DNA from 3 places in the Arthrobacter sp. BG3 genome. Region 2 is predicted to be linked to each of the others. Evidence: riboswitches for the same ligand, from Rfam matches in the RefSeq annotation. Region 2 holds a riboswitch; each other region holds the start of a gene.

Region 1 (9,516 bases), 1.3 Mb from region 2:
GGTGATCAGGCTCATCGCCTCGATCGGGTCTTCGGAGGGGAAGTACTCGATGTCGACGTCGACCGAGGGCCGGCCGGTGATCTTCAGGGTTGTGGTGCCCACGCCCTGGATCCCGACGCCGAGCATCTGCAGGTAGAAGCAGAGGTCCTGCACCATGTAGTTGGGGCTGGCGTTGCGGATGATCGTGGTTCCGCTGCGGTGGGCGGCGGCCATGATGGCGTTTTCAGTGACGGTGTCGCCGCGTTCGCTGAGCACGAAGGAGCGGTCGTGCCCGTCCGACGGCGGCGCCTGCACCGCGTAGAAACCGGACTTGGCGTCGACGCTGAGGCCGAACTGCCGCAGCGCCTGCATGTGCGGCTGCACGGTGCGGGTGCCGAGGTCGCAGCCGCCCGCGTAGGGCAAGCGGTATTCGCTGGATTCGTCCAGGAGCGGGCCGAGCAGCATGATGACGCTGCGGGTACGGCGGGCGGCCTCGACGTCCATCGAGTCGAGGTCCAGCACGGCCGGGCGGCGGATCTGCAGGTCGTTGGCGTTGAGCCAGCTGCACTCCACGCCGATGCTGGTCAGGACCTCGACGATCCGGTTGACCTCTTCGATCCGGGCCAGCCGGCGCAGTGTCGTCGTGCCGCGGTTGATCAAGCTGGCGCACAGCAGGGCGACGCCGGCGTTCTTGCTGCTGTTGACGTCGACGGATCCGGACAGGGTGCGGCCGCCCTCCACCCGGAGGTGCGTCATGGCCGGCCGGCCCACCTTGACGATGCTCCGGCCGAAGATGGTCTCAAGCCGCTGGATCATTTTCAGGCTGAGGTTCTGCTTCCCCTGTTCCATCCGGGCGATGGCGCTCTGGCTGGTTCCGAGCTCGGCCGCGAGCTGCCCCTGGGTCCAGCCTTTCTGGCGGCGGGCGTCGCGGAGGAGGGCGCCAACGTGTTCAGCAGTCTCTTGAGTCATCCCAAGAAAATATCACGCATGATTTATTAATGCCGGGCATTTGGGACGGAATGCCGCGAACCTCACACGGCTACCCGTCCGGTGCGATAACGGGCGTTACTGCCGCGCGAGGAAGACCATGTTCCAGGTTCCCGCGGCCAGGGCAGAGGCGACGGCCGCGCCGGCAATCAGCAGTCCGCCCGCGAACACCCAGGCATCCAGGCCGCTGAAGACGGATTTCCGGGCCCAGGTCCGTTGCGCGCCGCCGAAGCCCCGGGCCTCCATGGTGACGGCGAGCCGGGAGGCGCGCCGGACGGCCTGCACCAGCAGCCCGAAGCTCTGCCCCAGGGTGGCGCGGAGCCGCTGCAGCGGGTTCCCGTGCGAGCCCACGCCGCGGGCGCGGCGTGCCATGCCGATGGTCTGCCATTCTTCCGCCATCAGTCCCACCAGCCGCATCGCGGCAAGCGTCCCGAGGACAAAGCGGTGCGGCAGTTTCGCCTTCTGCGCGAGGGCGTCCGCCAGATCGGTGGGGTCGGTGCAGCTCATCAGCAGCACGGCCGGCAGCGCGATGGCCAGGCCGCGGAGCATGAAACCCAGCCCGAGCTCGAGGGATCCTTCGCTGATGGACCAGATCCTGGCATCGAGCAGGATGTTTCCGCTGTCGGGTGCCAGGATCGTGGTGCTCCAGCCGCCCAGCGCCGCGGCCAGGATCAGCGGCCAGCCCCGCTGCCAGAGCACTCCCGGGGTCAGCCCGGCCAGCGGAAGGAGGGCCAGTTCGAAGCCGAGCGCCACCGAGGCGGACACCCAGTCGATGGACAGCGCCAGGACCATCGTGATGAGCATAACCGCGGCGAACTTCGCCAGCGGGTTGGCCCGGGCCAGCAGGGCATGGTTGCCGCGCAGGGTCAGTTCCTGCCTCATGGCGCTGCGACCTTCCCCGGTTCCCGGGATTCGGGGGCACCGAGGCTCAGCTCGGTGCCGCCCAGGACCTCACTGAATTCGGCATCGTGCGTCACGGACACGACGGCGGTGCCGTCGTCGAGGAGTTCGGAGAGGAAGGAGGCGAGTTCGGCCCAGGTGTTGGCGTCCTGTCCGAAGGTCGGTTCGTCCAGGACGAGCACCTGGGGATGGGCGGCGAGCACGGTGGCCACGGACAGGCGCCGTTTCTCACCGCCGGAGAGGGTGTAGGGATTGGCGTCCACCAGCTCCGTGAGCCGAAGCCGCTGCAGGAGTTCGTCCACCCGGTCCTCGCCGCGGCCCAGGTGCCGGGGCCCGAACATCAGCTCATCGAGCACGCGTCCGGTGACAAACTGGTGCTCGGGCTCCTGGAAGACGGTGCCAATCCGGGCGATCAGCTGCTGCGCCTTCCACCGGTAGGGGTCGATCCCCGCGCCGGCACTGAGCGGCAACGTGGCGGAGACCGTGCCGGAGACCGGGGCGAGCAGGCCCGCGAGGGTCAGGGCGAAAGTGGACTTGCCGGAGCCGTTGGGACCCGTGATGGTCAGCGCTTCGCCGGCCCGGACCTGGGCCGTGATGCCGGACTGCACGGGCACCGGCGGGATCGGGCGGAAGCCTCCGCGGAGCCCGGCCCGCCGCGGCCGTTCGCGCGACACGGCCAGGTCCTCCGCGGCGAGCAGCAACTGCCGCGCCGCGTGGGCGGCAGCGGTGTGCCCGGCCGCGCCGGCGGCGGCGCCCGCTGCACCCCGGGGCCGGGTCGGCGGCACGTAACCCGGGACCCAGACGCCGGCCGCGGTGAGCATGTCCCGTGCCTGGGCCAGGACCTCGTCCGGGCGCCCGTCGATCAGCACGGCGGAGTCCGTGGCGGATCCGGGCTGCAGCACCACGATCCGGTCCACCAGGTCCTTCCAGACGGAGACCCGGTGCTCCACCACCACCAGGGTGGCCCCGGTTTTGTCCAGGCAGCGGCCGACGGCGTCGCGGACTTCCAGGACACCGGCGGGATCCAGGTTCGCGGTGGGTTCATCGAGCAGGATCAGGCCGGGGCGCATCGCCAGGATGCCGGCGAGGGCCAGGCGCTGCTTCTGCCCGCCGGAGAGTGCCGACGTCGGATGGTCCAGCGGCAGCCGGCCCAGCCCGACGTCGTCAAGTGCTTCCGCCACCCGCCGCCAGATCTCGGCCGGCGGAACGGACAGGTTTTCGGCGCCGAAGGCGACGTCGTCGCCCAGGCGCGAGAGCACCACCTGGGTCTCCGGGTCCTGCTGCATGAGTCCTGCCCGGCCGCGCTGGGCCCGGGGCGGGGCGCCGTCGATCAGCAGGCGGCCGGTCTCGTCCGCATCCTCGGCATCCGCAGCGGCACGGCCTGCAGCACCGCCGGAAGCACGCTCGGCGCCACCGGCGGAGCTGTCGCCGAGTACCCCGGCCAGGGCGTGGAGCAGCGTTGATTTGCCGGCGCCGGAGGGACCCAGCAGGAGCACCCGCTCACCGGGCCGGATATCCAGGTCCAGGCCGCTGACGGCGGGCCGGGGCCGGCCGGCGTGCCGCCAGCCCCAGCCCCGCGCGGTGACCGTGGCCGGGCGGCACCCGCTGCCGGCGGACGTGCTGGAGGCGGACATCAGGAGAAGACAGGCTCCGTGGCCGCCTTGCGGGAGGCAAAGGAACTCAGCACACCGGTCCTGGCCAGGCCCCGGGTGGCGAGCCAGGACAGTCCGCCGGCGATCACGGCGCCGGAGATGGCCGTGAAGATGATGTAGGCCAGCTTGTCGCCGTCGGCGTAGGCGATGTTCCAGCCCCAGGGCAGAAACGAATCGTTCAGCCCGCAGAACAGGCCGGCACCGGCACCGGCGAGCAGCGACACCGGCAGGTTGAACTTCTTGTACATAAAGGCGGCGAAGACCAGCTCGGCGCCGAGGCCCTGCAGGATGCCGGAAATGAGCACCGTGGTGCCGTACTGCGAGCCCATGATCAGCTCACCGGCGGCGGCCACGGCTTCGCAGAACAGTGCGGCGCCCGGTTTGCGGATGATGAGCATGCCCAGCACCGCCGGGATCATCCAGCCGCCGGCATAGAGCCCGGTCAGCGGCGGGTAGAACGCGTTGACGGGGGCGGCAATGAGGTTGGCGCCCTGGGACCAGGCCCAGAAGATCACGCCGCCGGCCACCGCGATCAGTGCGGCCACCACAATGTCCACCACACGCCAGTTGTAGTTGCGTCCGGTGAGCGTCTGCTTGGCAGATGTATCAGTCATGTCGTCCTCCTGAGGAACAGGAGGGGAGGGTGTCCGGGGCCGCAGCTTCCGCCGCTGTTCCGGGCACTCTGAGAACTCGACTCCCTTGCGCCGGTACTAACCGGATCAGGTTCGAGGGTCTGCGGCTGTCCGCACTCTCAGCGCCCACCTGTGGTGTCCCCGGATTCCTCCGGTGATGCCCGACGGCGGCGCTCCCCTGTCGTATTGAATATCGCCCTTGTGGGCGTGGCTAAGTTTACACCCATCGGGCGGCTGGGTTCCGGGGTCAGCCGTCACAATGCGCCGGCGCCGCGCCGGTGACCCGGAACCCCCTGCTTGGTAGAGTCGGCAAGGCACGGGAACACCGGATGCCGCGCCCACGCGCCGGCGGCCAACCAACGGAAGCTGGAACACGTGACCAACTCAGCAGTGCCGCCCTCCGGCTACGATCCGGACTCCGCCGACGAGCAGCCGCACGGATCGCTGGCCGCGCTCATCGGCCGCATCCTGGCCGAAATCGATGAGCTGCAGTTCCAGTCTTTCGGCAAGGACGACGCCCTGGACCTGGGGCTGCTCCTGGTTGAACTCGGCAGGCAGCGCTCCCACCCGATCGCCATCGACATCACCAAGGGCGAGCAGGTGCTCTTCCACGCGGCGCTGGAAGGCGCCACACCGGACAATGAGCGCTGGATCAGGGCCAAGCAGCGCACGGCCGTCCGCTACGAAGTCCCGTCCCTGCTGGTGGGTCTTCGGTCCCGGGCCGCCGGGCGGAGGATCGAGGACAACGCCTGGTTTGACCAGAAGGAGTTTGCCGCCCACGGCGGGGCTTTCCCCATCTATGTGCGCGGGACCGGGATGGTGGCCACCGTCACGGTGTCCGGGCTGCCGCAGAAGGCCGACCATGAGCTGGTGGTCGAAGCCCTGTCGGAGATCCTGGGCCGCGCCGTGACCCCCGGGCGGTAGCTCAGCCGCCCGGCGCTGCGGTCCCGCCGCGACCCCGCGGTGCCGGCGCCTCGCTCGGGCGCCGGGGTGTCCGCCCGGCCAGCCGGATCAGCGCAATCCCCGCTGCGACAAACCAGACCCACATCAGCACCCCGTAGCCCCCGTAGATCTCCGGGACGGCGTGCCGGAGGGCTTCCGCGACGATGCCCAGCCCGCCCGTGGCGATCCCCAGCCAGGCCAGGGCCCGCGGCAGCACCCCGTTCAGCATGACGATGGAGATGAGCAGGATGCCGGCCGCGGACAGGACACCGGCGACGGCGGGGGTGTTGTTTTCGGCGATGATGGCTTCGGCGGCGGTCGAGTAGCGGAGCCGGGCCGCGTCGTCGGCGGCGGCGGCGTAACGGTCGCTGAGATAGACGAGCCCCACCGATCCCCTGCTGGTGACCGGGACGGCAAGGATCAGACCCCACGACAGGCCGCCGATCACTGCGGCGAGCAGGGCCAGGCTCTTGTCCAGCGGGGCGAGCGCCACGAAGAGTGCAACGAACACCAGCACCGGCAGGATGTTCGGCATGATCCAGAGCAGCTGTTCGGCAACATAGTTCCCTTTGTTCCGCGCGATGAACTCCAGCGTCTCGGTGCCGCCATGAACCGGGGGCGGGGCGGCGAAGTCCAGGACCAGTGCCAGCATCAGCAGCGCCACGAACAATACCGAGGAGATCCCGGCCCAGAGATAGAGCCGGCGCCAGGTCCGGCCGCCGGCCGAATCGGTGGCCGGCTGCCGGGCGGGCCCGGGCGCGCGGGTTTGGCGTCGTGCCATCCTCGAAGGTACGTCCGGACCGGGCCGCCGGACAGGGGCGTTGGTCCCTGGCTGGAGCGCCGGGCGCCGGGCGAGGGGCGCTAGGCTAGGGGAAGCCCTGTTTCCTCCCCTAGGAGTCCGAAGAATGAACATCTTCATCAAACTGCTCGGCACCGGCGTCAGCCTGCTCGCCGGCTACGTCGGCACCAAACTCGTTGACACCGTGTGGGAGAAATCCACGGGCAACAAGCCGCCCAAGGGCCACGATGAGGATGTGCCCACCACGCTGCGCTCAGCGCTAACCTTCGCGCTGATTTCGGCAGCTGTGAGCGCCATCATCCAGGTCCTCGCCAACCACGGCACGCAGCGCGCGGTCACGCGTTTCGCCAAGAGCCAGGACGTGGTTTAGGGCGCATCGTTTAGCTCTTACCGCCTGTCGGTGGCCGCGTCGGGGTCGTCGTCGCTAAACCCGCGCTTGCCCGCCGCCTGCTGCACGACGGCCTCGAGTTCGTCCGTGCTGAGCAGTTCCGGGTGGAGGTGCTTGGTGCGGTAACCGGCCCGGCCGACCATGTGCGCGGACACCGGCACGGTCAGCAACTGGAAGATCCACGCCACGCCCAGCACTGGCCAGACCCACCAGGTGCGCATCTGGAGCCCCAGCGCGCAGAGCAGCAGGAAAAGCCCCAGCACCTGGGGCTTGGTGGCCGCGTGCATCCGGGTCATCAGGTCCGGAAAGCGGAGCAGTCCCACCGCCGCCGCGAGTGACATCAGGGCGCCGACCACCATAAAGACCGCCGAGACGGCGTCGATCACGGTGTCGGCGGTAAGGGTTTCAGGATTCACGGCTCTTCTCCCGCCGGTCGGCTACGAAGCGGGCCACCGTGACGGAGCCGACAAACCCGATCAGGGACACCGCCACCAGCAGCATGAGGTTGTTCAGGTGCCGGTTCACGGCCATGTCGATGCACAGGGCCGCTCCCACGATCGCCAGCAGCACGTCCGCGGCCAGCACCCGGTCCAGCAGCGACGGGCCCCGCGCGATCCGGATGATCGCTCCGCCGGCAGCCAGGGACAGCACCACCGTGGTCACGGTCAGGACCAGCTGCATCATGATGCCACCTCCTGGTTGAGGGCGGACAGTTCGGCCTGGGTACCCATGATCCTGATCAGTCCCGCTTCCGTGTCGCGGACGTCTTTGCGCAGCCGCGCGGCATCGTCCGCGTTGCGGACGTTAATGCCATGGATATAGAGCGTGGACGTCGACCGGTCCACCTCCACCACGAGCGACCCCGGGATCAGCGCGGTCACGTGCCCTGTCGCCGTGACCAGCAGGTCGGAATGGCTCCGCAGCGGGACGGCGACGACGGCGCTGACCACCTTGGGGCCCCGGGCCAGGGCCAGGTACAGGACCTGGAAGCTTGCGGCCACCACCTTGGCTACGAAGCCCAGGGCGAACTGGACCGCCCGGAGCAGGTTGAAGCGCCCGCCGAGTTCCACCGGCGGCAGGTAGAACAGCCGGGCCACCACGACGGCGATCAGTGCGCCGAAGAGCAGGTTCCCCGGGCTGAAGTTCTGCCACAGGGCGCCCCAGACAATCACCAGCCAGACCAGGAGCGGGAGTTCCTGACGCAGGGAGATCCGTTTCCGGTTCATTTGCGCTCCTGCCCGCTGGTTGGCGGAAGGCCGGCGGGGTCCGGGCCCGGTTCCGGCTGGGAAATCGCGGGAACCCGCACGCCCTCGCCGAGGACCGCGTGAATGTATGAGGTCCGGTCCAGCATTTCGACGGCGGCCTGGTCCGCCACCTTGAACAGCGGCCCGGCGAACACGGTCAGCCCGACACCGAAAATGACCAGGCCCAGCGTGGAACCCACCATGGTCCGCGGCAGAAGGGTGACGTTGGTCTTTCCGGCCCGGTCACCCGTGGCCGAGTCCGCGGGGTGCGCCAGCAGCACCGGGTCGGGGTGTTCCGCGTCCTCGGGCTTGCGCCAGAATGCGCGGTTCCACACCCGTGCCATGGCCAGCAGGGTGAGCAGGCTCGTCAGTACACCGCCGATCACCAGCGCGTAGGCCAGCGGGGTTCCCAGCTGGATGCCGGCCTGCAGCAGGCCCACTTTGCCCAGGAAGCCGGAGAGCGGCGGGATGCCGGCGAGGTTCATGGCCGGGACGAAGAACAGCACCGCCAGCAGCGGGGACAGCTTGGCCAGGCCGGCGACACGGTCCACCGAGGAACTGCCGCCGCGGCGTTCAATCAGACCGGTGACCAGGAACAGGCTCGTCTGGATCGTGATGTGGTGGGCGACGTAGAAGACGGCGGCGCCCAGCCCGGCCACCGAGGACATCGCCAGGCCGAACACCATGTAGCCGATGTGGCTGACCAGAGTGAAGGACAGGAGTCGTTTGATATCGCTTTGGGCCAGGGCGCCGAGGATCCCCACCAGCATGGTCAGCAAGGCGGCGACCATCAGCGGGGCGTTGAAGGTGTCCCCCGGGAACAGCAGCGTTTCGGTCCGGACCATGGCGTAGACGCCGACCTTGGTCAGCAGGCCCGCGAACACTGCCGTGACCGGGGCAGGTGCCGTCGGGTAGGAGTCAGGCAGCCAGAAGGACAGCGGGAACACGGCAGCCTTGATCCCGAAGGCCACGAGCAGCATCACGTGCAGCAGGTTCTGCGTGCCCTGGTCCAGGTCCGCGAGCTTGACGGCGAGATCGGCCATGTTGATGGTTCCCGTGGCCCCGTAGATCATGGCGATCGCGATCAGGAAGAGCACTGAGGAGACGACCGAGACCACAAGGTAGGTCACCCCGGCCCGGATCCGCGGCCCCGTCCCGCCGAGGGTCATCAGCACGTAGCTGGCGGTCAGCAGGATTTCGAACCCCACATAGAGGTTGAACAGGTCCCCGGAAAGGAACGCGTTGGACACGCCGGCCACCAGGATCAGGTACGTGGGGTGGAAGATCGAAACCGGCGCGTCCTGGTCGCCGTCGGCCATGCCCTGCCCGGTGGCATAGATCAGCACGGCGAGGCTCACCAAGGATGACACCACGAGCATGAGCGAGGAAAACTGGTCCACCACCAGGACGATGCCCCAGGGCGGGAGCCAGCCGCCGATATTGACCGCAGCGGTGCCGCCCTCCCACACGGAGGCGAGCAGCAGGCACTCGAGCAGCAGGGTCATGGACAGGAGCACGATGCTGACGGTCCGCTGGGCCCGGGAATTCCGGATGAGCAGGAAGGTCAGGGCGGCACCGAGCAGGGGAAGGATGACGGCGAGCGGGGCGAAACTGGCAATGTTCACTGTCCGCCTCCTTCCTTGCTGGGTATCGTGATGTTCCGGGATCCGGGTTGTTCCTCCGAGGCGGCGGCCTCGGCGTCGAGCGTGCGGTCGGCGACCGTGACGGTGGCTTCGGCCCCGGCGGGAACATCGGAGACCGACTGGCCGTCCGTGCCGAGCATGGTCAACGGGAATTCAGAGGTTTCCACCGGAACCACGGAGTCGTCCTCGGCGTCGAAGCTCGGGGTCTTGGCGACGCGGCGGTCCTCGGCGTCGTCCTGGATCTCGTCCTGCCGGGCCAGCACCCAGGTGCGGTAGATGATGCCGAGCATAAAAGCGGTGACAGCGAAGGAGATGACGATCGAGGTGAGGATCAGTGCCTGCGGCAGCGG
Region 2 (9,516 bases):
TCACCGGCAAGGCCCAGGCCGTGGCTCCGGCCCCCGCACCGGTGGACGTGGCGTCCAACGGCAAGAAGACCGCAGCAGCAGGCAAGGAGAGTGTGGAGGCATGAAACTGATCACAGCAATCGTCCGGCCGGAAAAGCTCGACACCATCCGCGAGGGGCTCGAAGCCTACGGCGTGCAGGGCCTCACGGTCAGCGCAGCCAGCGGCTACGGCCGGCAGCGGGGCTACACCGAGGTGTACCGCGGCGCCGAGTACAACGTGGACCTGCTCCCCAAGATCCGGGTAGAGGTCCTGGCCACCGATGAACAGGCGGACGACATCCTGGATGTCATCATCGCCAGTTCGAACACCGGCCGGGCCGGCGACGGCAAGGTCTGGACGATGGACGTGTTCGAGGCAGTGCGGGTCCGCACCGGCGAACGCGGATCGGCCGCAATCTAAGCAGCTTCAAACACCAAGGCGGGCCGGGTACCTGAAAGGGTTCCCGGCCCGCCTTAGTGTCGTCTGCGGACCACCCGACGACGGCGCCGGTCAGCGCGGCCAGCCGTCCGGCCCGGCGCTTCCGGCGGCGTACTCCTCCAGCGGCGCGCTGTCCCGGGCCCAGGCCTTGAGGACGGGCCCCAGGATCCGCCAGCAGTCTTCCGCAGTATCGGCGCGGACCGAGAGAAGGGGATCGCCGGTCAGGACGCCCTCGAGGACCTCCCCGTACGGCAGCAGTTCGGAGGCGCTGAGCTCGGCCTTCAAGGTCGCGCGGTCCAGGCTCAGGACCTCGCCGGGGCCGTTCACGTCGACGTCGAACTGCAGGGTGTCCGGTCCGAAGCCGATCCGGAGCTGGTTGGGGACGTCCACCCCGGTAAAGCCCCTCGGCAGGTGCGGTACCGGCCGGAAGGTCACCACGGCTTCCTTGCGTTTGGTGCCCAGGGCCTTGCCGGAACGCAGGATGAACGGCACGCCCTGCCAGCGCCAGTTGTCGATCTCCACTTCGACCTCGGCCAGCGTCTCGGTGCCGCGGGCAGCGTCGACGCCTTCCTCCTTGGCGTAGTCCGGAACCTTGCGGCCGCCGAGGGATCCCGCGGTGTACCGGGCGCGGCGCGTGCTCTTGGCGTAGGGCGCCTTGATGCTGCTGGCCCGCAGCACCGTGGCCACGGCGTCGCGGAGGTCCCGTTCGTCCACCGAGGCGGGCGGCTCGATCGCCATCAGGGCCATGATCTGCAATAGGTGGCTCTGGATCATGTCGCGCAGGGCTCCGGCGCCGTCGTAATAGCGGGCCCGCCCCTCCAGTGCGAGGTCCTCGTCGAAGACGATCTCGACCTTTTCGATATGGTTCCGGTTCCACACCGGCTCCAGGAAGGTGTTGGCGAAGCGCAGGCCAAGGATGTTCAGCACCGTCGCCTTGCCCAGGAAGTGGTCCACCCGGTGGATATGGTCCCCCGGGACCAGAGCGGCCAGGGTGTGGTTGAGGTGCCGGGCGGACTCCTCGCTGGAACCAAAGGGTTTCTCCATGACCAGCCGGGTCCCGGCGGGCACCTGGCCGGGAGCCAGCGCCTCGCAGGCCAGCTGGCTGACGCGCGGCGGCAGGGCGAAATACACGGCCACCGGCCCCTCCAGCTCCGCCAGCAGACCGGCCAGCTGCCCCTCGGCCGTGACGTCGAGCTGGTGGTAGCTGGTGGTTTCGCGGATCCGTTTCAGTTCCCGCCGGCCATAGGCTTCGGCCTGGGAGTTGGCGTCGGCGAAGGACTCCTCAACGCGTTCCAGCCATTGATCCGGGGTCCAGTCGTCCGACCCGGCGCCCACCAGGGTCAGTCCGGCGGCGCGTCCCCGGGACACGAGCCGGGCAAGGCCCGGCAGCAGGAGCCGTCCGGTGAGGTCGCCCGACGCGCCAAGGATGAGCAGGGTTTTCACAGTTGTTTGGCTGGTCACCTAAGTCAGCATGCCATCTTGAAGGCGCGTCTTGGTACCCTAGATAGTCGAGTCCCGTTGTCGAGACGGTTCGTTCAGGCGAACATCAGTCGCGACGCTGGCGTGCCGGACCGGCCGCCATCCGCAGATCCACTGAAAGAAGTGCACGGCGCGTGTTCAATTCACTCTCTGACCGGTTGACAGCAACCTTCAAGAATCTCCGTGGCAAGGGCCGCCTGACCGAGGCGGATGTTGATGCCACGGTCCGCGAAATCCGGCGTGCCCTCCTGGACGCCGATGTGGCCGTGTCCGTCGTCCGCGAATTCACCGGGCGCGTGCGCGAGCGTGCCCTCGGCGCCGAGGTCTCCGCCGCACTGAACCCGGGCCAGCAGATCGTGAAGATCGTCAACGAGGAGCTCGTGGAGATCCTCGGCGGCGAGACCCGCCGGATCCGGCTTGCCAAGACCGGGCCCACCATCATCATGCTCGCCGGCCTTCAGGGCGCCGGCAAAACGACCCTGGCGGGCAAGCTCTCCAAGTACCTCAAGGCGCAGGGCCACAGCCCCATGCTGGTGGCCTGCGACCTGCAGCGTCCCAATGCCGTGACCCAGCTCCAGGTCGTCGGCCAGCGCGCCGGCGCACCCGTCTTCGCCCCGCACCCGGGCGCCACCTCCACCGAACTGGACCACCCGGCCGGCGACCCGGTCGCGGTCGCCCGCGCCGGCGTCGAGGAAGCCCGCCGCACGCTGCACGACGTCGTCATCGTCGACACCGCCGGCCGGACCGGCGTGGACGCCGAGATGATGGAACAGGCACGCCAGATCCGCCGCGCCATCGTTCCGAACGAAGTGCTGTTCGTGGTGGACGCCATGATCGGCCAGGACGCCGTCAACACGGCCATGGCCTTCGACGAAGGCGTCAACTTCACCGGCATCGTGCTCTCCAAGCTCGACGGCGATGCCCGCGGCGGCGCCGCGCTCTCCGTCTCCTCCGTCACCGGCAAACCCGTGATGTTCGCGTCCACCGGCGAAGGCCTGGACGACTTCGAACTCTTCCACCCGGACCGCATGGCCTCACGCATCCTCGACCTCGGTGACGTGCTCACCCTGATCGAGCAGGCGGAGAAGTCCTGGGACAAGGACGAGGCTGCCCGGATGGCGAAGAAATTCGCCGACCAGGAAGACTTCACGCTGGAGGACTTCCTCTCCCAGATGCAGCAGATCCGCAACATGGGTTCCATGAAGAAGATGCTCATGATGATGCCCGGAGCGCAGAACATCCGGCAGCAGCTCGAGCAGTTCGACGAGCGTGAAATTGACCGCGTCGAGGCGATCGTGCGTTCCATGACCCCGCATGAACGCGTCGCCCCCAAAATCATCAACGGTTCCCGCCGGGCCCGGATTGCCCGCGGCTCCGGTGTGCATGTCTCCGAGGTCAACGGCCTGCTGGAACGTTTTGCCCAGGCCCAGAAGATGATGAAGAAGATGGCCGCCGGCGGAGGCATGCCCGGAATGCCGGGAATGCCCGGCATGGGCGGCGCAGGGGCCCGCAAGGGCGCCAAGAGCGCACCCAAGAAGAAGGCCCGCTCCGGCAACCCGGCCAGGGCCGCGCAGGAGCTCAAGGACGCCCAGGCCCGCCGGGCCGAAGGCGCCAAGGCCCTTCCCACCGGTGCCGCCTTCGGGCAGCAGGGCGGCGACTTCGATCCGTCCCAGCTGAACCTGCCCAAGGGCTTCGACAAGTTCCTCGGCGGCGGCAAATAGGGCCCTTCAGCCGAAATGTCGGCGGCCCGTTGCCGGGCCGGTGTCATAGGGTTAGACCATGTACAAGCAGCGCGTAGTATTCGTCCACGGAGCCGGCAGCTTCGGCGCTGCCGCGTGGCCGAAACAGCACGGAATGGCGCTGAACTACGACGCGCTGTTCCTGCGCCGCCACGGTTATGACCCCGTCGCCGAGCCGCTGGAGACGGACTTCGCTGCCGACGCCGCCATTGTCCTCCGCGCCCTGTCCGACGACGGCCGCAGCCGGGCCGGCGGGCACGTCGTGGCCCATTCGCAAGGGGCCATCTCCGCCATGATGGCCGCCGTGGAACGGCCGGACCTGGTGCACTCCCTGACCCTCGTGGAACCGGCCTGCCTCTCGCTCACCGCGGACCAGCCGGCGACAGCCGCGCACCGCGCCTTGATGCAGCCGCTCTTCGAAGTCCGCCACCACCTGAGCGATGAGGATTTCCACCGCGAGTTCGTGCGTCGGGTGTTCGCGGCCCATACCCCGGCGCAAGCGACCCTGGGTGCGCCCAGTCCGGAGGACCAGCGGGAGGCGCGCCGCCTGCGGCTGCAGGCTCCGCCCTGGGAAGCCCCGCTGCAGATCGTCCCTGGCGTCCCGACGCTGGTCCTGACCGGCGGCTGGGAGCCGCTGTATGAGGAGATCGCAGGCTACCTGCGTGAGACCGGCGCCCTGCACCGCACCGCGGCGGGCGGGCACCGGCCCCAGGATTCAGCAGAGGGCAACCGGCTCATCCGGGCGTTCATCGCCGACGTCGGCCGTCAGCAGCACGCCCACGCCTCCTAAGCGGGGCGGGGCGCCCTGCTCCGCCCGGTGCGGTCCGCCCTCTTAGCGGGGTGCGGGGCCGCCCACGGCAGGCGCCGGCAGGTAGACCTTGCCGCCTGAGGCCAGGAACTCGGTGCTCTTCGCCCGCATCCCGGCGGCCAGTTCGGCCCGCGCGGCCTGTGAGTCCGCGGACCCGTACTCATCGCGGATGTCCTGGCTGATCCGCATGGAGCAGAACTTGGGACCGCACATCGAGCAGAAATGGGCCGTCTTGGCCGGCTCCGCGGGCAGCGTCTCGTCGTGGAACGCCTCGGCCGTCACGGGGTCCAGGGACAGCGCGAACTGGTCCCGCCAGCGGAACTCAAACCGTGCCTTGGACAAAGCGTCGTCGCGTTCGTGCGCTCCCGGATGTCCCTTTGCGAGATCGGCGGCATGGGCCGCGATTTTGTAGGTGATGACGCCGGTCTTCACATCGTCCTTGTTGGGCAGGCCGAGGTGTTCCTTAGGGGTGACGTAGCAAAGCATGGCGGTGCCGTAGCGGGCGATCTCGGTGGCGCCGATTGCGGAGGTGATGTGGTCATAGCCCGGAGCAATATCGGTCACCAGCGGCCCGAGCGTGTAGAACGGGGCGCCCTTGCAGAGTTCCTGCTGGCGCTCCACGTTTTCCCGGACGAGGTGGAACGGCACATGTCCCGGGCCCTCCACCATGACCTGCACATCGAACTCCCAGGCCCGCTGCGTGAGCTCGGCCAGGGTGTCCAGTTCGGCGAACTGCGCCGCGTCGTTGGCGTCTGCGGTCGCACCGGGCCGCAGGCCGTCACCGAGCGAGAACGCGACGTCGTAGCGGGCGAAGATTTCGCAGAGCTCATCGAAGTGGGTGTAGAGGAAGTTCTCCTGATGGTGGGCCAGGCACCAGCCGGCCATAATGGCTCCGCCGCGGGACACGATGCCGGTGACCCGGTCCGCGGTCAGCGGCACGTAGCGCAGCAGCACCCCGGCGTGGATGGTCATGTAGTCCACCCCCTGCTCGCACTGTTCAATCACGGTGTCCCGGAAGATCTCCCAGGTCAGGGCGTTCGCCTCGCCGTTGACCTTCTCCAGCGCCTGGTAGATGGGGACCGTGCCGATGGGGACAGGGGAGTTGCGGAGGATCCATTCGCGCGTGGTGTGGATGTCGTCCCCGGTGGAGAGGTCCATCACCGTGTCCGCACCCCACTGCGTGGCCCACTGGAGTTTGTCGACTTCCTCGGCGATGGAGCTGGTCACCGCGGAGTTGCCGATGTTGGCGTTGATTTTCACCAGGAACGCTTTACCGATGATCATCGGCTCGGATTCGGGGTGGTTGACATTGCTGGGGATAATGGCGCGGCCCGCCGCGACCTCGCTGCGCACCAGCTCCACATCGCAGTTTTCCCGCAGCGCCACGAACCGCATCTCCTGGGTGATGACCCCGTCCCGTGCGTAGCGCATCTGCGTGACCGTCCGGCCGTCGACCGCGCGCCGCGGCACCGGCCGCTCACCCCTCCACTCCGCGGACGCCGCGCCCCGGCGCACGGCGGACTTGCCGTCGTCGAGCAGCGCCCGTTCCCGGCCGGCGTAAGTTTCGGTGTCCTCCCGGGCTTCAATCCAGGGCGCCCGGAACGGCTCCAGCCCGCGGACCGGATCGCTGCCGGGGCCGGCCGTGCGGTACACCCGGAACGGGGGGTTCCCGGTACCGTCGGGGGAGCCCGCCAGGGCGATTTCGGTCACCGGGACGCGGATGCCGTGTTCCGTGTCCTGGTCAAACGCCAGGGAATGGGACTCCAGCGACCGCGTAGGGGCGGCCGGCTCAATCTGGCCCGTCAGCCTGCCGGCTGACAGGTTTTGGACAGGGCTGTGCTGCGTCAATGGTGTGTTCACGGAAATACTCACTTCCTTCGCCGGCATTACCCGGACAGGTTCAACGGTCGCAGGCTGCGTCAGCCCGATCTCAGCCCCTGCAAGGGCACCCGTGTGGTCGTAGACGAAGCTACCACGTCCCGCCCGGGCGGCTGTCGAGTGTGACGGCGGCCGTCACGGCCCGGTGTTACCGTGGCATCGTGACGCAGTCCAGGGCCGTGCCCCGCATCAGGGAGGCGGCGCCGGAAGACCTCGCGGCCCTGCCGGCTGTTGAAGCGGCGGCTGACCGCCTCCTTGAAGCGGAGCTGGGGCACCAGGGGCTCCCGGAGCTGCCGGCGACGGGTGTTCCGCTCTTCATCCTGGTCGCCGGAAGCCCGCCCGTGGGGTTTGCCCGCGTCGATGAGGTCGGCGGCCAGCCCCACCTGGAACAACTCTCCGTGCATCCCGACGCTGCCAGGCGCGGGCTCGGAAGGTCGCTGGTGGAGGCCGCCATCGGCGAGGCCCGGGACCGTGGCTATCAGTCGATGACGCTTTGCACCTTCGCGGGGATTCCGTTCAATGCGCCGTTTTACGCGAGCTGTGGCTTCGAGGAACTCGCCGACCCCGGGCCCGCGCTGGCCGCCGTGCGGTCCCACGAAGCGGAGCTGGGGCTGGATGAGCTGGGCCGGCGGCTCGCGATGCGGATTAGGCTTTAAGCCATGACCAGCATCATCGAGTTCACCGGCACCGTCCTCACCGGACCCGACAGGGAGCACCGCGGATTGTGGTCCGTCGGCGGCGTTCTGACCTTCCAGCGGCCCGCCGCTGCCCCGGACCACGTCCTGGACGGCTGGGTCATCCCCGGGCTGGTCGACGCGCACTGCCACATCGGGCTTGGCCCCGGCGGGGACGTCCCGGAGGAGCTGGCGGAAGAACAAGCCATGACCGACCGCGACGCCGGAACCCTCCTTGTCCGCGATGCCGGTGCTGTCCACGACACCCGCTGGATCCAGCACCGCGCGGACCTGCCCCGCATCATCCGCTCGGGCCGGCATATCGCCCGGACCCGGCGGTACCTCCGCGGGTTCGCCGTCGAGGTGGAGCCGGAGGATCTGGTGGAGGCCGTGCGCAAGCAGGCGCGGGCCGGTGACGGCTGGGTCAAACTCGTGGGGGACTGGATCGACCGGGACGCCGGCGACCTCGCCGCTAGCTTCCCCGCCGGGGTGCTGAAAGGTGCCATCGAGGCCGCCCACGACGAAGGCGCCCGGGTCACGGCGCACTGCTTCGCCGAAGACACCCTGGACGACATGCTCGACGCCGGCGTCGACTGCATCGAGCACGCGACCGGCCTGCTCCCGCGGCATCTGGCGCGTTTCGTCGAACAGGGTGTTCCGATCGTCCCCACGCTCATCAACATCGCCACGTTCCCCGGCATCGCCGCGCAGGCGGAAGCGAAGTTCCCCCGCTACGCGGCGCACATGCGCTCTCTCTGGGAGGGCCGGGCGGAACGTGTCCTGGCGGCCTTCGAAGCCGGAGTCACCATCTACGCCGGGACGGACGCCGGCAGCGTCATCAGGCACGGGCGCATCGTCGACGAACTCCAGGCGCTGCACGCCGCCGGACTTCCTGCGACGGCGGCCCTCGACGCCGGATCCTGGGCTGCCCGGGCCTGGTTGGGGGCCGCCGGCATCACCGACGGTGCCAGCGCCGACGTGCTGGTCTGCGCCGAGGATCCGCGCCGCAACCTGGCCACCCTGCGGGAGCCGCAGAACATCGTGCTGCGCGGGGAACTGGTCCGGTAGGAACACTCCTTCTCCATTAGGAATAAATTGAAGCTTCAAGTAATTTACCCTGTATGAGGTCATCGAAGGGCGGTGGCCGCCAAGCCCCGGAGCGATCACATGACTGCAGAAACCAGCACCCGGGATCTACTTCCCGCCGAACTCACCATGGGCACCGTGATGCTCAAGGTCGGCGACATGAAGGTCATGACGGACTACTACCAGCGCGCACTCGGCCTCGACATCGTGGCGGAGCAGGACGGCGGGCTCTACCTCGGGCGCCGGCAGAAGCCGCTGGTCCACCTTGCGCCGGCGCCGGGGCTGAGCGTGCCGTCCCGCGGCGAGGCCGGCCTCTTCCACACGGCGCTGCTCTTCGGTGACCAGTCCTCCCTCGCCGCCACTGTCGCCAGCGCGGCGCAGTACGAACCGCAGTCCTTCACCGGCAGCGCCGACCACCTCGTCAGCGAAGCGTTCTACTTCAACGATCCCGAGGGCAACGGCATCGAACTCTACTGGGACCGTCCCCGCGACGCCTGGTCCTGGGACGGCACCAACGTGGTCATGGACAGCCTGGCGCTGCCGCCGCAGCGCTACCTCGAACAGTTCCTGACCGAGGAATCCGTCAGCGGGCAGCGCGAGGCCGAGGCCGGCGTCGGCCACGTCCACCTCCAGGTCGGCGACGTCCAGTCCGCCCGGGACTTCTATGTCGGAACCCTCGGCTTCGAGAAGACCGCGGGCTGGCACGGCCAGGCCCTGTTCGTCTCGGCCGGCGGCTACCACCACCACATGGCCATGAACGTCTGGAACAGCCGCGGCGCCGGCCCGCGCCGCGACACCCTGGGACTTGGCGAGGTGCTGATCGAAGTGCCGGCCGGAGACGACATCGGCGCCCTCGCCGACCGCCTCAGGACCGCCGGAGTCCAGTCCCACCACACCGGAGCCGAACTGCGCTTCGAGGACCCGTGGCGCAACCGGATCCGCGTCGCCGTCCGCTGAACACCAGCCGTCCCCGGCGCCCAACCGGCCGTCCCCGGCGCCCGCCCCGCTGGAATCCCCCGGCTGGGACCCGGGGACATGCCCAGTGCGGGCGGCAGCGACTGGACATAATGGCCATATGTCCACTCGTGCCGGTCAGGGGAGGGCATGTCCAGCGGGCTGGGGTGAGTGAGGCGGGGTGCTGCCGGGATCGGCGGAGGGCATGTCCACTTCCCGCTGGCAGGACCGCGGAGCATGTCCGCCGGCCGAGGCCAGGAGTGGACATAGTGGCTTTATGTCCACTGGTCGCGATCAGGGGAGGGCATGTCCAGCCGGGGCGCGGCCGGGCGCAAGCGGCTAGGCTGAAGCGACGCAGAAAACAGCGGACCAGCGCCGCCAGACACAAAAGGACGAGCTCCATGGGATTCACCGAAATCTTTGTCTCCACCCACGATGAAG
Region 3 (9,516 bases), 360 kb from region 2:
CGTGACGTCGTCGACGTCAATGCCGCGGGCGGCGACGTCGGTGGCGACAAGGACGTCCACCTTGTTGTTGCGGAAGGCGCGGAGCGCCTGCTCGCGGGCGCCCTGGCCCAGGTCGCCGTGGATGGCGGCGGCCGCGAAGCCGCGGTCCACCAGTTCCTCGGCTACCTTGGCGGCGGTCCGCTTGGTCTTGGTGAAGATGATGGTCCGGCCGCGGCCGCGGGCCTGCAGGATGCGGGCAACAACCTCGATCTTGTCCATGCTGTGGGCACGATAGATCAGCTGGCGGATGTCGCGCTTGGTCAGGCCTTCGTCGTCCGGGTCGGCGGCGCGGATGTGTGTCGGCTTGGTCATGTAGCGGCGGGCCATGGCGACGACCGGGCCGGGCATGGTGGCCGAGAACAGCAGCGTCTGGCGGACGGCGGGAGTGCCGGCGATGAGGGTCTCGACGTCGGGCAGGAAGCCGAGGTCGAGCATTTCGTCGGCCTCGTCCAGGATGACCATCTTGACGTTCTTCAGGACGAGGTGCTTCTGCTTGTAGAGATCGATGAGGCGCCCGGGGGTACCGACGACAATCTCGACGCCCTTCTGCAGCGACTCAACCTGCGGCTCGTAGGCCCGGCCGCCGTAGATGGTGGTGATGCGGGCGTTGCGTTTGCGGGCGGCGTTCTGCAGGTCGCCGGCGACCTGGACGGCCAGTTCGCGGGTCGGCACGATCACGAGGGCCTGCGGGGCACCGGGAGCGGGGAGGGCGTCGTAGCCGGCGTCGTCCGGTCCGACGACGCGCTGCAGCGCCGGGATGCCGAAGCCAAGGGTCTTGCCGGTGCCGGTCTTGGCCTGGCCGATAATGTCGTGGCCGCTGAGGGCGACCGGCAGCGTCATGGCCTGGATCGGGAAGGGGTGCGTGATGCCGGCGTCGGCCAGCGACTCCACGATATCGGCGCGGACGTTGAAGTCCGCGAACGTCTTCTCGGCGATCTCATGCGGCTTCTCGTCCGAGATGATGGTCTCTTCCGGCTCGATCGTTTCCGTTCCGGATTCGTCGGTCAGAAGCTGGTGCGTGTGCAATTCACTCACTAGGGGAGTTTCCTTATTCATTTTGGGCTGCGCTGCTTGCTCAACGGGGCCGGCCGGGTGGCCGTTCCGGAGCACGCTCAGGCGCGCAGGCAATTCCAGTGGAAGCCGATCGCGGGCTATCTAATTGCTGGCACTGGGGACCAGCGGGTCTATCTCAAGATCGCGTAGGGGCGGGCTTGTTGAATTCGAAAATCAAGGAAATCAACGACCGGGCATCCATATCTACCCTTCCAGTCTAGCTGTACGCGGCCCGGAACCTCGACGGACCGCGCTGTGTCAGAAAAGATGCGCGCGGGAACCCTGCCGGGCGCTCAGCCCACCAGCTCCAGCCTGACCTCGCGGGTGGCGATGTCGGAGGACACAATCCGGACCCGGACCTGGGTGCCCGGCTCCAGTTCGCCGGGGCAGCGGGCGGTGACGGCAGGCTCGGCGATCTGCACGATCCCGGAGGGCCCGCTTCCGTTGCCCGCCTTGGTGCCGGCGGCGCCGTTGCCGTTCCTGCCGTTCGCTGTTTTCCCGTTGGCGGGTTTCCCGTTCCGGGCGGGTTTGGAGCCGGAAATGACGACGGCGTCGAACTCCTGGCCGACGTGGTTGACCAGCAGCGCCGCCTCGACGGTGTCGAGCGAGAGGCGTTCCAGCCTCGCGGCCAGCTGGTCAGACGCCGCCATGATCGCGGGAAGGGACGGCAGGGCCTGGCGGGCCCAGTCCGGAACAGCGGTGCCGTTGCTGAGCGCCTCGCAGATCACCAGGACGAAGCGGTCGATCAGGCGGCGCAGCGGGGCCGTGGAGTGGGCGTAGGCGGCGCCGATGGCGGCCTGGATGGCGGCCTCGGGAACCGTGCCGTCGAAAGGTGTGTAGCCGGCGCCGCGGAACAGCATGCCAGCCGAGTGCACGATCGCCAGCTGCCGGGGGTCGGTGGGGTCGAGGGTGCGCAGGTACTCGCCGTAGCTCATCTGGCCGTCCCAGGGTTTGCCCAGGGCGCGGGTCTGGCGGTGGAAATGCGCCAGCGAGGCTTCATCCGGCGGCGGCATCGTGCGCAGGATGCCGACCTTGCCCGCCAGCATGATCCCCGCCGCCGCCATTCCCGTCATCAGGGAAATCTGGGCGTTCCAGTCCTCCACTGGCAGCGGCGGCGCAGCCACGATCCGGTATCCGCCGTCGGGCAGCTGTTCGATTTCCTGCTCCGGCATGTTCAGGCTGGCGCCTCCGCGGAGCCGTTCCAGCTCCACGCGCTTCATCCCGACTTCCTTGAGCAGCTCCAGGACGGGCGCGGCGGTGCCGGCGTCGAGCTCGGCCTGCACTCCGTGGTAGCTCAGCTTGGCACGGCTGCGCACCCTCGCACGGCGGACCTGCACCGCAGAGACCTCGGCGGCGTCGTCCAGCATGAATTCCCAGACGAAGGCGGCACACAGCTGCCCGGCGAGCAGGCTTCCCGCTTCCTCGCTGATGACTTCCGGATGCAGCGGAATCCGGCCGTCCGGGGTGTAGAAGGTCTGGCCCCGGCGGCGGGTCTCGGCGTCGAGCGCCCCGCCGGGGGCCACAAAGGAGGGGACGTCGGCAATCGCGTAGAACACCTTGTAGCCGGCACCGGAACGGTCGATGAAGAGCGCCTGGTCCAGGTCGGTGGAGGACGCCGGATCGATGGTCACGAAGTCGATATGCGTGAAATCCAGCTCCGGAAGCTCGTGCCCGGCCACGGCTTCCTTCGCCTCCCGGAGCGCGTCTTCGGGGAAGGGGCCCGGCAGTTCCAGCGTGGTGCGCAGCGCGTTGAGCGCCTCGGCAAGTTGGTTCTTCTGCTGGTGCACATTCGGGGTCAGACGATGATGGGACACGAAAATCAGATTAGCTTCATTTGCCCCATTAGTCTTGAATCATGAGCGCATCCCCGGCCGATCCTGCCCCTTACAACAGCTTTCTGATGGATCTGCTCGGCGTGATGGCCTACGGCGAGCTTTCCGCCTTCGAACGGCTCTCCTCCGATGCCCGCTATTCACCCACGCTGCACGACCGCGCGGTGCTGGGCCGGATCGCCGTGATCGAATTCCAGCACTACGAACTCGTCAGCGCCAAGCTCGAGGCCATGGGCCTGGATACCGAGGCCGCCATGCTGCCGTTCCAGCCGTCCGTGGACCACTTCCACGAACGCACCCGCCCCGCGGACTGGTACGAATCCCTGATGAAGGCGTATGTGATCGACACCGTTTCCGCCGATTTCTACCGCGCCATCTCCCGCTATGTCGACGCCGACACCCGGGCCCTGGTGGAGCAGATCCAGGCCGATGAGGAGGCCACGGCCGTCTTGCGGGAGCGGCTCAAGACCGCCCTCGCCGATGACCCGAGGCTGGCGTCGCGGCTGGCGCTGTGGGCAAGACGCCTGCTCGGCGAGGCCCTGACCCAGGCCCAGCGGGTGAGTTTCGAGCACGCGTTCCTCGGCGGCCTGATCGGCGCCGACGAGGACCGGACCAGGGAACTCGTCCGCGGGCTGATGGCGGAACTGGCGGCCAACCACTCGCGCCGGATGGCGCAACTCGGCCTGGCCGGCTAACCGTGCAGCCTGGCCGGCTAACCGTGCAGCCTGGCCGGCTAACCGGGCAGCCTGGCCGGCTAACCGGGCAGCCCGGACTCAGCGCTCCGCGGCGTCGAGTGCGGCGAGCAGTGACTTGGCGGCGGCCGCGGGATCGTCGGCCTCCGTGATGGCGCGGACCACCACGATCCTGCGGGCGCCGGCCTCCACGACCTGCTCCACGTTTCCGAGGTCTATGCCGCCGATCGCGAACCACGGCACGACACCCGCGACTTTGCCCGCGGTCTTGCCCCCGCCTGTTGCCTCGGCCCGGCGGATGGCGTCGGCCGCGTAGCGCACGAGTTCGAGCCCGACGGCGGCGCGCCCCGGCTTCGTCGGGGTGGCCCAGACCGGCCCGACACAGAAGTAGTCCAGTCCGTTGCGGCCGGGGGCGGCCGCGATGGCGGCATCGACCTGTTCCGGGGTGTGCGTGGACAGCCCGATCACGGCGCCTTTGCCGAGGAAGTCGCGGGCGGCGCCGAGTGGGATGTCCTTTTGCCCGATGTGGAACACCGGAGCCCCGGAAAGCGAGGCGAGGTCCGCTCTGTCATTGACGGCCCAGAGCCGGCCGTGACGCTGGGCTGCCTGGTGCAGGACTTCCAGGAGTTCCAGCTCCTCGGCTGCTTCCAGGGACTTGTCGCGCAGCTGAATGATGTCGACTCCGCCGGCAAATGCCGCATCCACGAAGTCGGCAAAGTCGCCGCGGTCCCGTCGGGCATCGGTGCAGAGGTAAAGGCGGGCGGTGGTGTGGACGGCATCCTGGCTCATAGGTCCAGCCTAGTTCCTCTAAACTGGGCCAATACCGCGGGAGCCCGCCGCAGCCGTCCATGCCTTTGGCGTCCGGCGCCGCAGGCTGAGAGGGCGTCAGAGCCGACCGCTTGACCTGATCCGGCTAGTACCGGCGTAGGGAAGGAATCCTCATGGGCGACATATCCGCCCGCGGCGCGGCCGCATTTACTGAAGCAGCGGCAGCCGCCGCCTCCGATGATGACGCCGGAGCCCGGAAATATTACGACGTTGCTGTAATCGGCGGCGGCGTCGTCGGCCACGGGATCGCTTGGGCGGCGAGATGCTCGGGCCGGTCCGTGGCCCTGATCGATGATGCCCCCGGGAGCGGCGCCAGCTGGGCTGCCGCCGGAATGCTTGCCCCGGTGAGTGAACTTCACTACCAGGAGGAGGCGCTCCTGGAGCTCATGCTTGAGTCCTCCCGCCTCTGGCCGGCTTTCGCTGCCGGACTCGAGCGCGGAGACGGCGGCCCCGGAACGGGCGCCAGCAACACCGCAACGGGTTCCGCAGGCGCCGACGGCAGGACCGGCGCCGACGGCAGGACCGGCGCCGACGCCAGCGCCGCCGGCGGGACCGGCACCGCCACGGGGTACCTCACGACGCCGACCCTCGCCGTGGGTGCCGACGCTGCCGACCGCCGGGCGCTCGCAGACCTGCGCACCGTCCAGCAGGCATACGGCCTGACCGTGGAGCCTCTGACCGTCCGCGCGGCGCGGATGCGCGAGCCGCTGCTGAGCCCGGGGATCTCCTGCGCCTTCGACATTCCCGCCGACCACCAGGTGGACCCGCGCCGCCTGCTCGCCCGGATGGGGGAACTCCTGGCCGCGGACAGCCACTGCCACACCGTCAGCCGGCGCGCCGCCGGGCTGCTCTGGGAGAACGGGAGGGTGGTCGGTGCCAGCCTCGAAGGCGGAGGCTTCATCCAGGCGGGCGAGACCATTGTGGCCAACGGCCTGGGGGCCGCGTCGCTGGACGGATTGCCCGCCGGACTCCGGTTGCCGCTGCGGCCGGTCCACGGGGACATCCTCCGGCTCCGGGTGCCGGCGAGACTGCGGCCGCTGCTGACCTCCACTGTGCGGGGGCTGGTCCGCGGCGTGCCGGTGTACATCGTCCCCCGGCAGGACGGCACGGTCGTGATCGGTGCCACCCAGCGGGAGGACGATCTCGGTGGGGGAGACAGAGCGCCGGCTGCGCCGACCGGCGGCTCCTCTACGGGCCGGGCTACGGCTGGCGGCACCTTTGGGGGCGCGGCCCCGGCTGGCGCCGCCGTGTCCGCCGGCGGCGTCTACCAGCTGCTGCGCGACGCCCAGCAACTGGTCCCCGCAGTCGCCGAACTGGAATTGCTTGAGGCCACCGCGAGGGCCCGCCCGGGGACCCCGGATAACGCGCCGCTGCTGGGCCGGGTGGCGGAGCAGGGGCGTCCGGGGGACGTTGCGGGTCTGATCATCGCCACCGGGTTCTTCCGGCACGGAATCCTGCTGACGCCCGCGGCGGCTGAGATCTGCCGCCAGCTGCTGGACGGCGTCGCGGACCCCCGCTGGGCCCATTTCCGGCCGGGCCGGTTCGCTGCCGGCACGCCGGCCGACGCCAAATCGGCAGCCCCGACGTCGGTTGCCGGCATGCCCGCGGGCGGCACGCAGGAAACAGCCCCCCGCAACGCCAATCCCAACCCTGAGCACAGCAAGGAAACGGTATGAACATCAAACTGAACGGAAACGAGCACATCCTCGCCGACGGCGCCTCGGTCAGCACCCTGGTCAGCCAGGTCACCGGGCGCCCGCTGGCGCCCAACGGACAGTCCGCGGACGGCACGAAACTGGGCGTCGCCGTGGCCCGCAACGCCGAGGTGGTTCCCCGCAGCCAGTGGCACGGCACCGCGCTCGCCGACGGCGACGACATCGAGCTGGTCACGGCGGTACAGGGAGGATGAGCAGCATGGAGGACACCACAACAGCAGCGCCGGGAGTAAAGCCCGCCGCGGCGGATCCGTTCATGGTCGACGGAGTGGAGCTCGGGTCGCGCCTGATCATGGGCACCGGCGGGGCGCCCAGCCTGGACGGTCTGGGGGCCGCGCTGCTGGCGTCCGGCACCGAACTGACCACAGTGGCGATGCGCCGCTATTCGCCGGCGGAGGCCGGCTCGCTGTTCCAGCTGCTGCTGGACCACAACATCCGCGTGCTGCCCAACACCGCTGGGTGCTTCACCGCCAAGGACGCCGTGCTGACAGCCGAACTGGCCCGCGAAGCCCTCGAAACGGACTGGGTGAAACTGGAAGTCATCGCCGACGAGCAGACCCTGCTGCCGGACGCCGTGGAACTCGTCGAGGCCACCGAGGAACTCGTGGGCCGCGGATTCAAGGTCTTCGCCTACACCAACGACGACCCGGTGCTGGCCCTGCGGCTGGAGAACCTCGGGGCCGCCGCGGTGATGCCCCTGGGGGCGCCGATCGGTACCGGCCTGGGCATCCTGAACCCGCACAACATCGAACTGATCGTCTCGCGGGCCTCCGTTCCCGTGGTCCTGGACGCCGGGATTGGCACGGCCTCGGACGCCGCGCTTGCCATGGAGCTGGGCTGCGACGCCGTGCTGCTGGCCACGGCCGTGACCCGCGCGCAGAATCCGGTGCTGATGGGGGAGGCCTTCAAGCACGCGGTGATCGCAGGTAGGCTGGCAAAAAGGGCCGGCAGGATCCCGCGCCGGGAGCACTCGCTGGCATCCTCGGCGATGGATGGCCGGGCCGAATTCCTGTAGGCCGAACGACTCCTCCCCGTTCTCCCGGGGTGGGGGACTTCGGGCCGGAAGGCCTGGCACGACACAGCGAAGGAGGCTGCCATGGCAGCCACAGAGGACGTCCTCACCCAGGAGCAGCTCGATGCGGCCCTGGCGGAGCTGCCGGACTGGAGGTACCGGCTGGGCGGTCTCGTCACCGTCTACAAGGCGCCTTCGGCGGCTGCGGCGCTGGAACTGATCGCCGCCGTCGGACGCCTTGCAGAAGAACAGAACCACCACCCGGATCTGGACTGGCGCTACAACCGGGTCTTCCTGCGGTACAGCTCCCACGACGCCGGGGACGAAGTCACGCTGCGGGACGTCGCGGCCGCGACGGCCGCCGTCGAAGCGGCAGCACGGATCGGCGCCGCCGCGGAGCCGGGACTTTACCGGACCATCGAGGTGGCCATCGACTCCGAGGACCCGGCCGCCATCTCGGAGGTCTGGCGGGTGGCACTGGGCTACCGCCGGGGCAGATCCGATGGCCTGGTGGACCCCTTCGGGCGGGGCCCGACGCTCTGGTTCCAGGCGACCTCCGCCCCGAACCCCAACCGGCTCCACCTCGACATCCACCGCAGCCTGGCCGAATCCGGTTCCGTGCTGGAGAAGACGGCAGCCACCGGGGCGTTAATGAACCATGACCACGCACCCAGCTGGGTGGTGGTCACGGATGCGCAGGGAAACCGGTTGTGCCTCTGCACGGAAACAGGCCACGGGCCGGAAACCTGAGCCCAGGCAGCCAGGCAGCCAGGCAGCCAGGCAGCCAGGCCGCGGGCCGGCCCGCCTAGTAGCGCAGGATGGCGGTGAGCCGGGCGGTGTCGCGGCTGGTGCGGGTCTTGCCCAGGTAGAGCACAGCGGCCACGGAGGCGGCGGCACCGAGGACCATGGGCAGCACCCACGGAATCCAGGTCAGCCCGGGCTGGTAGCCCAAGCCGGCGGCCATGAAGATGATCCAGCTCAGCATCCCCACGGCAAGCGATATTCCTGCAGGCACCGCAATGCCGTATTTGGCGTGCCGCTTGTCGTTGGCCCAGACCACAAAGCCCGCGGCCACGGTCACCAGGGCAACCACAATCAGGGAAAGCATGTTCGGACTCCTCGCGGATCGGTGGACCGGGTCAGCTGCGGTGCTGCCCGGAGGGGCAGCACCGGGTGGTCGCTAGAGGGCGCCGAAACCGACGCGGCGTACTTCCTCGGCGCCGATTTCGACATAGCCCAGGACGTTTGCGGGAATGATGATCTGGCGGCCCTTTTCGTCCGTCAGGCGCAGCTCTGTGCCCTTCGCGAGGGCCTCGCTGACGACCTTGGCCACGGTGTCGGCATCCTGGGTTGATTCCAGGACAATTTCGCGGCCGATGTTCTGAATGCCGATCTTTACTTCCACTGCAAGGCCTCCCAGCCAATCAAAGTTCTCTAGAGTGTCATGTCTATTTGTAGTCTAGGTTTCCTTGGGGAAGCGTGAGATTCCGCGCCAAGCTAAACGGTAGATCAGATCGCTGGCGACATCGAGGTCAAGGTTGCCGTCGGTTTCCAGCCAGTACCGGGCGCTGACCTGTGCCATTCCAGCGAGTCCGCGGCCCAGCAGCTGGGACTCCAGCTCGGGCAGTTTCGTGTCCTCCGCGATGACCTGGGCCACGGCGTCGGCGAAGGTCTTGTTGAAGGCTTCCAGCCGCGCACTGACATCGGGGTCGTTGACGAGGTCGGACTCGAAAACGAGGCGGTGGGCCTGGTCGTCGCTGGCGATGAAGCGGAAATAGGCACGCATGACGGCCTGGACGCGCTCATCGTTGTCCGTGGTGGAGTTGAGGGCACCCAGCAGCAGCGCGATCAGTTTGCTCAGCTGGCTGTCCAGCAGGGCCATGTACAGCTCGCGTTTGGACGGGAAGTGCTGGTACAGCACGGGCTTGCTGACGTGGGCGGTTTCGGCGATTTCGTCCATCGCGGCACCGTGGTAGCCGTTGGCGACGAAGACCTCCTGGGCGGCCGCGAGCAGCTGCGCCCGGCGTTCATCGCGGGGCAGCCGTGCCGACCGCTGTCCGTTTCGTGCCGGTACCTCCGTCGACTTTCCGGCGTTTCCCCGCTCAACCGGTGCCTGATCAACCAATGTCGGCCTTCTTTCGCTTGCTGTTACGTCCACTTTACGTGCCGGTAATATGACCTGGCGGCATCTTCGGGCATAGATTGAAGTATGGCTTCCAAGTTCACCCAAAACGCAGCCCCCGCAACCCCTGAAAAGGCGCCCGCGGCGCCCGGGCCGCTGGTGGAGCCGGCCGACGCCCTGAGTCCGGAGGAAGTGGAACGTTACTCCCGGCACCTGATCATTC

The links. A riboswitch is a leader RNA that binds a small molecule or an ion and turns the genes downstream of it on or off. The one in region 2 is predicted to bind thiamine pyrophosphate.
Region 1: linked by a shared signal. The riboswitch ahead of AC1MFL_RS10535 (ECF transporter S component) and the one ahead of thiC (phosphomethylpyrimidine synthase ThiC) in region 2 are both predicted to bind thiamine pyrophosphate.
Region 3: linked by a shared signal. The riboswitch ahead of AC1MFL_RS15085 (FAD-dependent oxidoreductase) and the one ahead of thiC (phosphomethylpyrimidine synthase ThiC) in region 2 are both predicted to bind thiamine pyrophosphate.

Annotation. Positions count from the first base shown of each region.
Region 1 is NZ_CM155270.1:2,367,044-2,376,559, reverse strand. It holds gene AC1MFL_RS10550 (UDP-N-acetylglucosamine 1-carboxyvinyltransferase) at 1-948, opposite strand, end outside; gene AC1MFL_RS10545 (energy-coupling factor transporter transmembrane component T family protein) at 1,045-1,848, opposite strand; gene AC1MFL_RS10540 (ABC transporter ATP-binding protein) at 1,845-3,500, opposite strand; gene AC1MFL_RS10535 (ECF transporter S component) at 3,500-4,132, opposite strand; TPP riboswitch at 4,197-4,340, opposite strand; gene AC1MFL_RS10530 (heme-degrading domain-containing protein) at 4,526-5,074, shown strand; gene AC1MFL_RS10525 (DUF4386 family protein) at 5,076-5,873, opposite strand; gene AC1MFL_RS10520 (DUF4235 domain-containing protein) at 5,998-6,261, shown strand; gene mnhG (monovalent cation/H(+) antiporter subunit G) at 6,279-6,695, opposite strand; gene AC1MFL_RS10510 (MrpF/PhaF family protein) at 6,685-6,963, opposite strand; gene AC1MFL_RS10505 (Na+/H+ antiporter subunit E) at 6,960-7,505, opposite strand; gene AC1MFL_RS10500 (Na+/H+ antiporter subunit D) at 7,502-9,148, opposite strand; gene AC1MFL_RS10495 (Na(+)/H(+) antiporter subunit C) at 9,145-9,516, opposite strand, start outside.
Region 2 is NZ_CM155270.1:3,704,199-3,713,714, forward strand. It holds gene AC1MFL_RS16615 (ammonium transporter) at 1-104, shown strand, start outside; gene AC1MFL_RS16620 (P-II family nitrogen regulator) at 101-439, shown strand; gene AC1MFL_RS16625 (glucose-6-phosphate dehydrogenase) at 530-1,918, opposite strand; gene ffh (signal recognition particle protein) at 2,071-3,657, shown strand; gene AC1MFL_RS16635 (alpha/beta hydrolase) at 3,716-4,465, shown strand; gene thiC (phosphomethylpyrimidine synthase ThiC) at 4,508-6,343, opposite strand; TPP riboswitch at 6,339-6,446, opposite strand; gene AC1MFL_RS16645 (GNAT family N-acetyltransferase) at 6,523-7,017, shown strand; gene AC1MFL_RS16650 (amidohydrolase family protein) at 7,021-8,103, shown strand; gene AC1MFL_RS16655 (VOC family protein) at 8,203-9,078, shown strand; gene AC1MFL_RS16660 (hypothetical protein) at 9,477-9,516, shown strand, end outside.
Region 3 is NZ_CM155270.1:3,344,257-3,353,772, forward strand. It holds gene AC1MFL_RS15065 (DEAD/DEAH box helicase) at 1-1,074, opposite strand, end outside; gene AC1MFL_RS15070 (RNB domain-containing ribonuclease) at 1,386-2,906, opposite strand; gene AC1MFL_RS15075 (ferritin-like fold-containing protein) at 2,948-3,619, shown strand; gene thiE (thiamine phosphate synthase) at 3,698-4,405, opposite strand; TPP riboswitch at 4,432-4,565, shown strand; gene AC1MFL_RS15085 (FAD-dependent oxidoreductase) at 4,558-6,120, shown strand; gene thiS (sulfur carrier protein ThiS) at 6,117-6,353, shown strand; gene AC1MFL_RS15095 (thiazole synthase) at 6,359-7,174, shown strand; gene AC1MFL_RS15100 (4a-hydroxytetrahydrobiopterin dehydratase) at 7,256-7,921, shown strand; gene AC1MFL_RS15105 (hypothetical protein) at 7,977-8,279, opposite strand; gene AC1MFL_RS15110 (DUF3107 domain-containing protein) at 8,352-8,576, opposite strand; gene AC1MFL_RS15115 (TetR/AcrR family transcriptional regulator) at 8,631-9,212, opposite strand; gene moeB (molybdopterin-synthase adenylyltransferase MoeB) at 9,381-9,516, shown strand, end outside.